DNA from 3 places in the Tardiphaga sp. vice304 genome. Region 1 is predicted to be linked to each of the others. Evidence: riboswitches for the same ligand, from Rfam matches in the RefSeq annotation. Region 1 holds a riboswitch; each other region holds the start of a gene.
What was found. A riboswitch is a leader RNA that binds a small molecule or an ion and turns the genes downstream of it on or off. The one in region 1 is predicted to bind cobalamin.
Positions count from the first base shown of each region.

Region 1 (3,972 bases):
TTGTTGAGATCGCGCGTCAGCAAATTGTTTTTGACGATCTCATAGACCGCCAGCGTCCACTCGCCGCGGCCGCCCCAGAACGATTGCTTGACGCCGATCTCGGCCTGCTTGCCGGTGGCCAGTTCGAATTTCGAATTGGCATTGCTGGCGGTGAGCAGTCCGCCGATCGGATCGGTCGCGGTGGAATACTGGCCGTAGAAGGCGAGATCCCTGACCGGCGTGAACACGGCGCCGGCGCGCCACGAGGTCGCGGAATAGTCTTTGTTGTAGCTGTTGGCGGGGTTGCGCAGATCGGTGCGCTCGACGCTCGGCTGGTCCTGCCGGACGCCTGCGATCAGCGAGAGCTGCTCGGTCACGGCCAGCCGGTTCTCGGCGAAGAAGGCATATTGCGTGGCGACGCTGGAGAAGCCCGGCGTGGTCGGATCCGGGCTGACAAACACGCCGGGGTCGAAACTAAACGGATTGACCGACGACGAGCCGCCGTAGGGCGAATTGTTGGTGTGCTTGAACTCGATGCGGTTGACGTCGAAGCCGGCGACGAACTCGTTCGCCATGCCGAGCACATGGCCCTTGAAGCTCGCGTCCATGCGGTCGCCGATCTGTTGCTGATCGTGGAAAATCTCGAGATAGTCACCGCGATCGATCAGGCCGGTCGCCGGATTGTGCGTATAGATCTCGGCCTCCTTCCAGTGCCGCTTGCTGTACAGATAATACAGCGTGTTGCGGATCGAGACGCCGTCGGCGACCTGCCATTCGGTCTTGACCTGATTCCAGCTGTCCTGGAAGCGGATGGTGCTGTCGCCAACATTGTAGTTCTTGAAGCGCAGGCGTTCGTCGAACTGGCCATTGATCAACGGCGTGCCGAAATAGCGCGACGGGTTGCGATCGCCGTAATCCGTGGAGAGCGTCCAGACGATGTCCTCGGTCTGCTTGATCTGTACCGCCGCGTGGATGGCGACATTCGAATTGTTGTCGCGGTCGACCCAGCCGTCCGACATGTTGCCGGTGGCTGTAAGGCGGTAGGCGACGTCCTTGTTGATCGGGCCGCCCGAGTCCACCGCGATGCGGCGCGTCAAATTGCTGTCGAACGAGATTTCGGCCTGGTTGCGCGGGATCCACGACGGCATCTTGGAGATCACGTTGATGGCGCCGCCGATCGCGCCCTCGCCATACATCACCGATGCCGGGCCGCGCAGCACCTCGATATGCTCGGCCGACCAGGTATCGAACGGGAAGGTGACGGTGCCCGATCCGACATAAAGACGCGTGCCGTCATACAGCGTCTTCACCGAATCGACGCCGGTGAAGCCGCGGCTGCTGAAGGCGACGCCGCCATTGCCGGGCTCTCCGATCGCCGTGATGCCGGTGGCGTTCTGCGTGACCGCGTCGAGCAGGTTCTGCTGGCCGCGTTCGGCCAAGGTCTCGGAAGTAATGATCTCGACGCTGGCCGGGGTCTGCAGCCGCGTCAAATTGAGCCGGCTGCCGGTCGAGGTCGTGCCGGTGAGGTTCAGTGTCGGCGCGGCGAAGCCGGCCGGCCCGCGCGGCGCCTCGACGGGCGCGGCGTTTGTCGCCGCCGAACGGTTGGACCGCGATCGCGTGGCGCGGACGGGGGTGCCGGTGGCGGCGCGACGTTTTGCGGCGGCGGCGGGCGATTGCACCACGACGGGATCGAGCGATTGGGTCGGAGGAGAGCTTTGCGCCCAGCCCGCGGCAGGCACCAGCAGGCAGGAAAACGCGACGGAATACAGGAAAGGATGGCATCGACTGGATGCAGAACGGGCGGAGATCATGATCGACTCGCGGTTACGTGGCACGTCACCGCGAACGAGGTCGATCCATACTTCCAGGGAAATACGGCTCGACACCCACCAGGACACCCCGCCCAATGCGCTTCGCGTGTGACCACGACTGGCGGCAGGTCTCCTGGCTCGCGGGTCAATGCCTGTCACCGCCTTCCCAGACCGCGAGGTCCAGTGGCTGATGGCGAAAGGCTCGCCGCTTACAGTTGCGGGGGCAGCCGCGGAATCGGGACTCGGTCCGAAGAACTCCGCCCTCACCGCATTCCCTTTTGATCCCCGAGGGGAACCGTCTCGATCACGATAGGGTGAGCGATCGATACGAGTCAACGCGCTTGGCGGGCAGCACTGCCCAGCGAACGCGATTGCCGGCCGGCGTTGCCGCAACGCCATGCAAACTCCGGCGACCGCAGCTCGGCCCCCTGTCACAGCCACGTCAATCAACTTCCCTAGAGCCGTTCTCATCAGAGCCTTGCGTCAGGAGTTCGGCATGACCATTCGCCTTTCGCGCCGCCGCTTTCTCTCCACCGCCGCGGCAACCGGCGCATCGCTGGTCGCGATGCCCTATCTCAGCCGCGCCGCCGATCGGCCGATCGTGTCGCATGGTGTGCAGTCCGGCGACATCGGAATGGATAGCGGCATGATCTGGTCGCGCGCCGACCGCGCCGCGCAGATGATGGTCGAGGTCTCCACCACGGAGTCCTTCAAGAACGTTCGCGCGCTGCCGCCGATCGCGGCTCTGCCGGAAAGCGACTTCGCCGCAAAACTACTGCTCGACAATCTGCCGGCCGGGCAGGACATTTTCTACCGCGTCAACTTCCGCGACCTGTCGCACACCGACATCGTCGGCGAGCCCGTCATTGGCCGCTTCCGTACCGCGCCGGCCGACATGCGCGACGTTTCTTTCGTCTGGGGCGGCGACGTGGCAGGTCAGGGCTTTGGCATCAATGCCGAGGACGGCGGCATGAGAACCTTCGCTACCATGCGCAAGCATAGCCCGGATTTCCTGATCCATTCCGGCGATACCATCTATGCCGACGGCGTCATCACCGCAGAGACCAAACTGCGCGATGGCAAGGTCTGGAACAACACCACGACCGTTCCGGAAAAAGCCAAGGTCGCCGAAACGCTTGATGAATTCCGTGCCGCGCACAAATACAATCTGCTCGATGAGCATGTCCGCGCTTTCAACGCGGCGGTCCCGGTGTTCGGCCAGTGGGACGATCACGAGGTCACCAACAACTGGTCGCTGTCGAAGCAATTGTCGGATTCTTACAAGGTCCGCGACATCTCGCTGCTCGCCGCGCGTGGCGCCCGCGCCTTTCACGAGATGTATCCGATCCGCGCAAACCCGACCGAGCCCGGCCGGGTCTACCGCACGCTGAACTATGGCCCGCAACTCGACGTCTTCATGCTCGACGAGCGCAGCTATCGCGGTCCCAACGGCCCGAACCTGCAGGACAGCTATGGGCCGGATGCGTATTTCATCGGACCGGAGCAGATGGCCTGGCTGAAGCGCGCCTTGCTGGCCTCGAAGGCGACGTGGAAAGTGATCGCCTCCGACATGCCGATCGGCATCATCGTCGAGAACGATGCGGTGAATCACACCGGCTCCGAGGCAATCGCGCAGGGCGACGGCCCGGCGCGCGGCCGCGAACTGGAGATCGCCGACATCCTGCGCTTCATCAAGACGGCAGGGATCGTCAACACGGTGTGGCTTACGGCCGACGTGCACTACACCGCAGCCCACTACTACAGCCCCGAGAAGGCCCAGTTCCAGGATTTCGAGCCGTTCTGGCAGTTCGTTTCCGGCCCGTTCCACGCCGGTACTTTCGGGCCCGGCGCAATGGACAATACCTTCGGTCCGGAGGTGAAATTCGTGAAGGCGCCGGGTCCGGGCCAGCAGAACCTGCCGCCCTCGGCCGGGATGCAGTTCTTCGGACACGTCAAAATCGACGGCCAAACCGGCCAAATGACCGTGACTCTGCGTGATCGGGACGATACGGCGCTGTGGGCGACCGTTCTGGACCCGAAAATCACGTAACGGAACAGTGGATTTGCTTGTTTTCCGGCGCGTTCTGACTATATTGCGCCGCAACGCGTCCGAGTACCCGGCCCCTTCTGGCCGGGTTTGCTTTTGGAGGGATTGCCCCAGCGCGTTTTCAGACGAGGCAGA
Region 1 covers NZ_CP041402.1:605,560-609,531, forward strand. Annotated here, with positions in the region: gene FNL56_RS02820 (TonB-dependent receptor) at 1-1,865, opposite strand, end outside; cobalamin riboswitch at 1,897-2,105, opposite strand; gene FNL56_RS02825 (alkaline phosphatase D family protein) at 2,287-3,840, shown strand.

Region 2 (3,972 bases), 1.9 Mb from region 1:
CATCGGCATGTCGGAAATCGCCGCGACGCGCAGCGCGACGCCAAGGCCGAGCGCCAGCGCGCCGTAGCTGCCGATCCGGCTGTCTTTCATGATCGCCATCCGCTTCTCGATCGTCCAGCCGCCGCCGAACGCGTCGGCGGTGTCGGCAAGGCCGTCCTCGTGCAGTGCGCTGGTGAGAATGATGCTGGCGGAGATTGCGAGCAGGGCGGCGATCACCGGGCTGACAAACTCGTTGGCGATCAGCAGTATCAGCGCCGATACAAGGCCGATGCCCAAGCCGACCACGGGAAAATACTTCATCGCCCGCGCCAGCCAGTCCGGCGCCGTCGCGCTCGCGGTGTCGCGCACCCGCACGATGGTGAGAAACCGGATCGCGTCGAGCAGCGAGTCGGGCAGGCGCATCAGATGTTTCCTGCGAGCACGTCCTGGAGATCGGCGACATCGGTGATCAGCCGTGCCGCCGCGCGCACCAATGGCACCGCCAGCATCGCGCCGGTGCCCTCGCCGAGCCGCAGGCCGAGGTCGAGCAGCGGCGTCGCGTCCAGCGCCGCCAGCGCGATGTCGTGGCCGCGTTCGGCCGAGCGGTGCGCGAACACGCAATAGCCGCGCGCTTCCGGGCACAGCCGGATCGCCAGCAGCGCCGCCGCGGTGGTGATGAAGCCATCGACGATCACCGGGCGGCGCTGCGACGCCGCACCCAGCACCGCGCCGGCCAGCATGGCGATCTCCAGCCCGCCGAACTCGCTGAGCACGTCGAGCGGCGCGGTGGCCTGGCTGCGCGCCGCGGCCTTGTGGATAGCGGCGCGCTTGCGTGCCATGCCGATATCGTCTTGTCCGGCGCCGACGCCGATGCAGTCGTCAAGGTCGGCCGGCGCCAGGCGATGCAGCAGCAGCGCGGAGGAGGCGGTGTTGCCGATTCCCATCTCGCCCAGCGCGACGATGTCGGCGCCGTTCCTGATCTCGCCGACCGCGATGCGGGCGCCGCGCGTCAGCGCGTCGGCCGCCTCCTGGGCCGTCATCGCCGGCTCGCGCGCGGCATTGGCCGTACCCAGGCGGATCTTGGCGTCGATCAACTGTGGGTGATGCGGCAACTCGGCCGCGACGCCGGAATCGACGACGCGGATCTCGACCCGGCTGGCGGTGGCGAAGGCATTGGCGGTGGCGCGGCCGGCCAGATAGGTCATCACCATCCCGACCGTCACCGCAGCGGGAAATTGCGAGACGCCTTCCTCGACCAGCCCGTGATCCGCGGCGAAAATCAGCAGCACCGCATTGTCGCCGCGCGGCTCGCCGGGATGCCGGATCTGGCCGAGCTGCAGCGCGAGTTCCTCGATTCGCCCGAGCGATCCCGGCGGCTTGGCCTTGCCGTCGATTCGCGCGCGGATCCCGGCCTCAGTCGCCGGATCGAGGGCGGCAATGGCGGGGGGCTGCCAGACAGGCTGGGAATCGGCGGTCATCATTCTGTTCCTTTACGCGACCCACCTGACGCAACACCGGCCGGCAGGTCAACCAAGGTTGACCCCAACGACCTCGCCCGGTAGCGTTGCGAATGATGGTCCTTCCGCGTGGAAGGTGAATAGGGAAGCCGGTGCGGGCGTTCGCGCTCTACTCCGGCGCTGCCCCCGCAACTGTAAGCGACGAGTCCTCGCCGGTGCCACTGGGAATGTCCCGGGAAGGCGGATGAGGGCAATGACCCGCGAGCCAGGAGACCTGCCATCGAAAACTGTGCTTTGGAGGCGTCGTCGGGGCGGGGTGCACCGGACGGGAGCGAGTTGACGGTCATGCCGTCGACGCGACCCAACAAAGCTCGCGGCCCCTTTGAGGGCACGATGGTGAGCCTATGATGGATCGCGACCCCGCCGATATTTTTGGCGAAACCTTGCTGGCCGAACCGCCGCGCGCACATGCGCCGGCCGGTTGCGTCGTGGTCAGCGTTTGTATCACCTGCAAATCTGCCGACGGCAACGCGGTGATCGGCCCGGAAATGTTCGACGCCGTGAAGGCGGCCTTGGGCGAGACGGAGGCCCGCGTGATGGTGCGGCCGGTGCAGTGCCTCGGTGTCTGCAAGCGGCCGGCGACGGTCGCCGTCACCAGTCCGGACGGCTACACTTTCCTGTTCGGCGACCTGCAGACCGAAACCGGCACCGCGGCGCTCTTGTCCTTCGTGCAGTCCTACCAGAAATCCGACTACGGCCTGGTGCCGTGGCGCGAGCGCGCCGACGTGCTGCGCAAGGGCATGGTGGCACGGGTGCCGCCGATGCGCTGGTCGCCCGATGACGGGCGCGCGCCGAAATGAGCGCGCTGGTCACCACACTGGTGCTGGGCGGCGCGCGGTCGGGCAAGTCGGCCTTTGCCGAGGCGCTGATCCACGACAGCAATTTTACCCGCGTGTACCTTGCCACGGCGACGCCCGGCGATGACGAGATGGCCGCGCGTATCGCGCAGCACCGCAAGCAGCGCGGCGACGGCTGGATTACCGTCGAGGAACCGCTGGCGCTGATCGATGCGCTGACCCGCGAGGCGACGCGCGGCCGCGCCGTGCTGGTCGATTGCCTGACGCTGTGGCTGTCCAACCTGATGTTCGCCGACCGCGACCCGGAAGTCGAAGCGCGCCGGCTGGTGCGCTTTCTCGGCGTGGCGCGCTATCCGATCGTGTTCGTCTCCAACGAAGTCGGCATGGGCCTGGTACCGGAGACGCCGCTCGGCCGCGCCTTCCGCGACGCCCAGGGCCGGCTCAACCAGATCGTCGCAGCGGCCGTGCCGCAAGTCGCCTTCATCGCAGCCGGGCTTCCGCTCTGGCTGAAAAATTCCCAGGAGTAATTCATGTCCCGCGTTCCCGTTACCGTCCTCACCGGCTTTCTCGGCGCCGGCAAGACCACGCTGCTGCGATCCTTGCTGACGCAGGCCGACGGCCGCCGCATCGCCGTGATCGTCAATGAATTCGGCGATGCCGGCTTCGACGGTGGCCTCGTCGAGGAATGCGCGGCCAATGCCTGCGCGCCTGGCGATATCGTCGAACTCACCAATGGCTGCATCTGCTGCACCGTGGCCGACGATTTCATCCCGACCATGGACAAATTGCTGTCGCGCGACATCCCGCTGGATGCGATTGTGATCGAGACATCGGGCCTCGCTTTGCCGCAGCCGCTGCTGAAGGCCTTTGCCTGGCCGGCGGTGAAGACCCGCGCCACCGTCGACGGCGTCGTCACCGTGGTCGATGCGCTGGCGCTATCGGAAGGCCGCGTCACGCTGGATGAGGATGCGGTCGCCGCTCAACGCGCTGCCGACGAAGGCATCGAGCATGATGATCCGATCGAGGAAGTGTTCGAGGACCAACTTGCTTGCGCCGATCTCGTCGTGCTGTCGAAGAGCGATCTGGTAACGGCCGAGCAGCTCGTTGAGATCGAGACCAAGCTGAAAGCTGTGCTGCGGCCCGGCGTCACCATCGTGCGCTCGAAGGGCGAGCTTGCGCCCGCGGTGCTGATCGGCCTCAACGCCGCCGCTGAGGACGACATGGCGGCGCGCGCCGGCCATCACGGCGAGGAGGAAGAGCACGACCACGATGATTTCGACAGCATCGTGGTGTTGCCCTCGGCCGCAGCGAGCGTCGATGCGATGCGCGCGCGCGTCAGCGAGGCTTTAGGCTTCGAGGGCGTATTGCGCGTCAAGGGCCACGCGCGGATCGCCGACAAGGCTGCGCCGATCGTCGTGCAGGCCGTCGGCAGCCGCGTCGAGCTGGCCTTCGCGCGCCCCGACGTGAAGCAGGCCGAGCATCTGGTGGTGATCGGGCTAAAGGGATTTGACGGCGACGCGGTGCGAAGGGCGTTGGCGTAGCGCTGTCGCCACCCTCCCCATTGCGGGGAGGGTGGCGCGTTGTGAGCGAAGCGAGCAAACGCGCCGGGTGGGGTAGCCACAAGCTCAGGAGCCAGCGGCTACCCCCGGCCTCCGCTTCGCTGCGGCCGACCCTCCCCG
Region 2 covers NZ_CP041402.1:4,475,785-4,479,756, reverse strand. Annotated here, with positions in the region: gene FNL56_RS21320 (adenosylcobinamide-GDP ribazoletransferase) at 1-402, opposite strand, end outside; gene cobT (nicotinate-nucleotide--dimethylbenzimidazole phosphoribosyltransferase) at 402-1,457, opposite strand; cobalamin riboswitch at 1,537-1,732, shown strand; gene FNL56_RS21310 (DUF1636 domain-containing protein) at 1,844-2,296, shown strand; gene cobU (bifunctional adenosylcobinamide kinase/adenosylcobinamide-phosphate guanylyltransferase) at 2,293-2,820, shown strand; gene cobW (cobalamin biosynthesis protein CobW) at 2,824-3,834, shown strand.
Region 2: linked by a shared signal. The riboswitch ahead of FNL56_RS21310 (DUF1636 domain-containing protein) and the one ahead of FNL56_RS02820 (TonB-dependent receptor) in region 1 are both predicted to bind cobalamin.

Region 3 (3,972 bases), 1.9 Mb from region 1:
CGTGGCGAAAGCTGCGGTCCTCCAGCGAGCCGAGCAGCCAGAATGCAATCTCCAGCGCGGCAAACGGATTCGACGACAGGTTCATCACCAGCGCGGTCGCCGCACCTGCAAGGCTGGAGATCGCGAGGCCGGCAAGGATCAGCAACAGTAGTCCTGCGCTGCGGCCGGCGATGCCGAGCAGCACGAATACCGAGACAAAGGCCATCGTGATGCCGGCGACCGGCAGCGCCCAGGAGCGTACATCGGCCAAGCCCAGCGCGATCATCAACACCGCGCCGAAGGCGGCCGATTGCGGCGCGCCGAACAAAGACGGCGACGCCAGCGGATTGCGCAGCAGTCCCTGCAGCGCCGCACCGGACAGGCCGAGAATGGCGCCGATAGCGAGGGCCAGAATGGCGCGGGGCAGGCGGATCTCGCGCACGATGGTCTGCTGCACGTCGCTGCCGCCACCGAACAGCGCGTCGAGCACGGTGAGCGGCGACATTTTTACGGGGCCGGTGCCGAGCGAGCCCAGCGCCAGCAGCACGACGAGCCCGAGGAGGGCGATGGTAACAAAAGTCCGGCGCTGCGGAGAAATCGACGTCACCATGTGGCGTTGAGCCCGGCATAGGCGGCGGGACCCGTGGTGCCGAAGTTCAGCACTTCCTGATAGCGTTCGTTGAGCAGGTTCTCGCCGCGGGAAAACACCTTCCAGTTCGCGTCGAGCCGGTACTCGCTGTAGAGGTCGACGCGGGTATAGGCATCGACCTGGCCGACCTGGTTGGCGCTGGAAAAGCGCTTCGACACGGTGGTGACGCGCGGCTCGATCATCCATTTGTCCGTTGGCGTGATAGTCAGTGCGAAGCGCGCGAAATTCTTCGGCCGCCGCGCCAGCACTGCGCCGGTGGATAGGTCCGTGGCGTGAAGATAGGTGTAGGCGGCGTTGAACTTCATCAGGCCGGGCAACAGGATGACATCGGCGCCGACCTCCAGCCCGCTGGTTTCGGCGCGCGCGACGTTGACATAGTAACCGTTCGGCCGCGAGGCGTCGCTGACAAAGTTGATCAGATTGTTGAGGTCGTTGGCGAAGCCGGTAACGGAGAGAACCACCCGGCCGCCGAGCAGGCTCTGGTCGATGCCGGCGTCATAGCCGAAGCTGGTTTCTGGCGTCAGCGACGTGTTGCCATACTGCCGGTCGTAAAGCTGGAACAGGGTCGGCGCCTTGGCGCCGGTGCCGGCGCTGGCGTGGAATTTGGTGCCGGTCTCGCGGATCGCATAGGCCGCGGTCGCGCGCCAGGTCTCGAAGCGGGCGACATCCACCACATCGTCGACCCGGCCGCCCAGCGAGACGGTGAGCCGTTCGCCGATCGGCACCGACCACAGCGCGAACAGCGAGTTGGTATCCTGACGTCTGTCGAGGGCCGGCGTCTGCGCGCCGGGGATCGGCAGGAGGGCCGTGGTGGAGGTCTGCGCGGTCTCGGCCTGCGTCTTGGCGCCGGCGATCAGCGTGCCGAAGGCGCCGAGCTTCAGCGTCGCCTGGTACTCTGCGCCCAGGCTGTTGCCATTGTAGTCGGAGATCGTCGAGGTCGTATTTCGTGGCAACGTGTTGGTGCGGTAGGTCACGTCGTTGAACGAACGCTCGGTGTGGGTGTTCGACACGGTGACGGCGTGCGTGAGTACCCCGCCGAATGAGTCGATGGTCGCTCGCCCGTAGATGGTTTCCAGCAGCCGCGTCGCGGCGGATGGCGTGTCGGGAAACGTGCCGCTAGCGGCATCATAGGCCGAGCGGGTGAACGACGAGACGATGCCGGATTCCAGCCGGAGGCCTTCGCCGGCATCATAGCCGAGGCGGGCCGAGCCGCCGACGCGGTCAAAGCTGTCGCTCTCCATATTGGGGAAGCGCGCTTCGAGTGCGGGGATGCGATAGCCGTAGCGCGAGAAGCCGTTGCTGTGCTGGCCGCCGCCGGTGAAGGCGTAGGACCATGGCCCGCTCGAGCCGGTCAGCGAGCCCTGGGTCACTGCGGTCCCGTAGCTGCCGGCCTCGGTGCGGACATTGACCTGCGCGGGCCCGGCGCCTTTTCTGGTGATGATGTTGATGACGCCGGTCATGGCGTCGGAGCCGTACAGCGCGCTCTGCGGTCCTTTCAGCACCTCGATGCGTTCGACGGCAGAGGGCGTGAACATCGCGAATTCGAAATCGCCGGAGGCAGCGGTGGGATCGTTGACGCGGATGCCGTCGATCATCACCAGCGCCTGGCCGCTGTTGCCGCCGCGGATGCGTACATTGGCGGTGCCGCCGGGGCCGCCATTCTCGGAGATGTCGAGACCCGGCACGGTGCGCAGTGCATCGACCAGCGAGCCCGGATTGCTGGTGGCAATGGTCTCGCCGGAGACGACACTGATCGAACTGCCGGTCTGGCTGAGCGGCACCGGGGTGCGATCGGCGGTGACCACGAGTTCGGGGAGCTGTTGCGAGTTCGACTGCGCGCGCGCGGCACTGGTGCCGGCGCAGAATGCCAATATAGCTGCCGTGCCGGCAGCAAGATTCCGGATAGCCATCGATAACCCCTTCCGTCGACCCACCGTCGAACGAGTTGAAACTCGTCAGCGGCCGGTCTCCTGGCTCGCGGTCGTCTCTCGATCCGCCTTCCCAGACCTGCTCAGGTCCAGTGGCGTCGTGGATCGAAAATGGCCGCTTACAGTTGCGGGGGCAGCCGCGGAATAGGGGAGTAATCCCCGCACCGCATTCCCGTTTCACCTCCTTGCGGGAGGCACCGATGACGGATCACAGGAAGCACAGCGCCGGGAAGCGTGCAACCGTCCAGGTCGAAGGCGCTCAGTGTCAAAGGCGCTCAGACCGGCGGCCAGCTGCGCATCGTCATGTCGGCGATGCGGCGCAACTGCGCGTGGTCGGCGCCGCCGGCGGCCTGCACCGCCATGCCCTGCAGCATCGCGGAAATGTAGCGCGCCAGATCGGCGGCGTCGGCGCCCTCCGGCAGATCGCCTTCGGCGAGCGCGCGCGCAAAGCGCTGGCGCAAATCGCTTTCGCCCTTGGCGCGGCGGGCCATCAATTCCTGCTTGATCGTCTCGGCGGCGTCGCCGCAGCTCAGCGCGCCCTGCACGGCAAGGCAGCCCGGCGGGTGCGCGGGGTTGGTTAGCGCGTCGGCGGCCTCGTACAACACATGCGAGACGACCTCGCGCGCCGTCGGCTTGGTCAGCGCGACCTGGAAATAGCCGCCGGGGCCATCGACATAGCGGTCGAGCGCCTTGCGAAACAGCTCTTCCTTGTTGCCGAAGGCGGCATACAGGCTGGGCTTGGTGATGCCCATCGCCTCGGTCAGGTCGGCCATCGACGCGCCCTCATAGCCCTTGCGCCAGAAAACCTGCAGGGCGAGGTCGAGTGCCTGTTCGCAACTGAATTCGCGCGGGCGGCCCATGATGGCCATGTGACGATGCCTCCAGAATAGATCTAACGAGTTTCGTACCTTTCGTTAGATATGTCTCTTGACAGCGGAAGTCGATCCCCCATCTATACCGAACGTTACGGATGTGTGCGGTGCAGCATAGCGCCAAGTCATCTTACCCGAATACCGGGCTCAAACGAGTCCAAGGCTTGATGGGATTCGCCATGACCCAGAATATCGCCCGCAAGATCCTGATCGGCACCGGGATCGCCCTGGTCGCCGTGACCATCGGCGGCAGCGCCGCGCTGATCAATCTGTCCAGCTATGCGGCGCAGGCGGAGACCGCCGCGGCTGTTCCGCCTGCCGTGTCGGCCTCCGTCGCCGTGGTCGCCGCCCGCGCGACGGCCCCCTCCGACGCGTTTTCCGGCCGGCTCGAGGCCGTGGAGCGGGTCGAGATACGCTCCCGCGTCGCCGGCGCAATCCAGGAAATTCACTTTCGCGAGGGCGCGCTGGTCAAGAAGGGCGACCTCCTGGTGCTGATCGACCCCGGCCTCTTCGCCGCCGACGTGGCGCGGGCCGACGGCCAGGT
Region 3 covers NZ_CP041402.1:4,461,596-4,465,567, reverse strand. Annotated here, with positions in the region: gene FNL56_RS21260 (FecCD family ABC transporter permease) at 1-589, opposite strand, end outside; gene FNL56_RS21255 (TonB-dependent receptor plug domain-containing protein) at 583-2,538, opposite strand; cobalamin riboswitch at 2,572-2,773, opposite strand; gene FNL56_RS21250 (TetR/AcrR family transcriptional regulator) at 2,832-3,425, opposite strand; gene FNL56_RS21245 (efflux RND transporter periplasmic adaptor subunit) at 3,608-3,972, shown strand, end outside.
Region 3: linked by a shared signal. The riboswitch ahead of FNL56_RS21255 (TonB-dependent receptor plug domain-containing protein) and the one ahead of FNL56_RS02820 (TonB-dependent receptor) in region 1 are both predicted to bind cobalamin.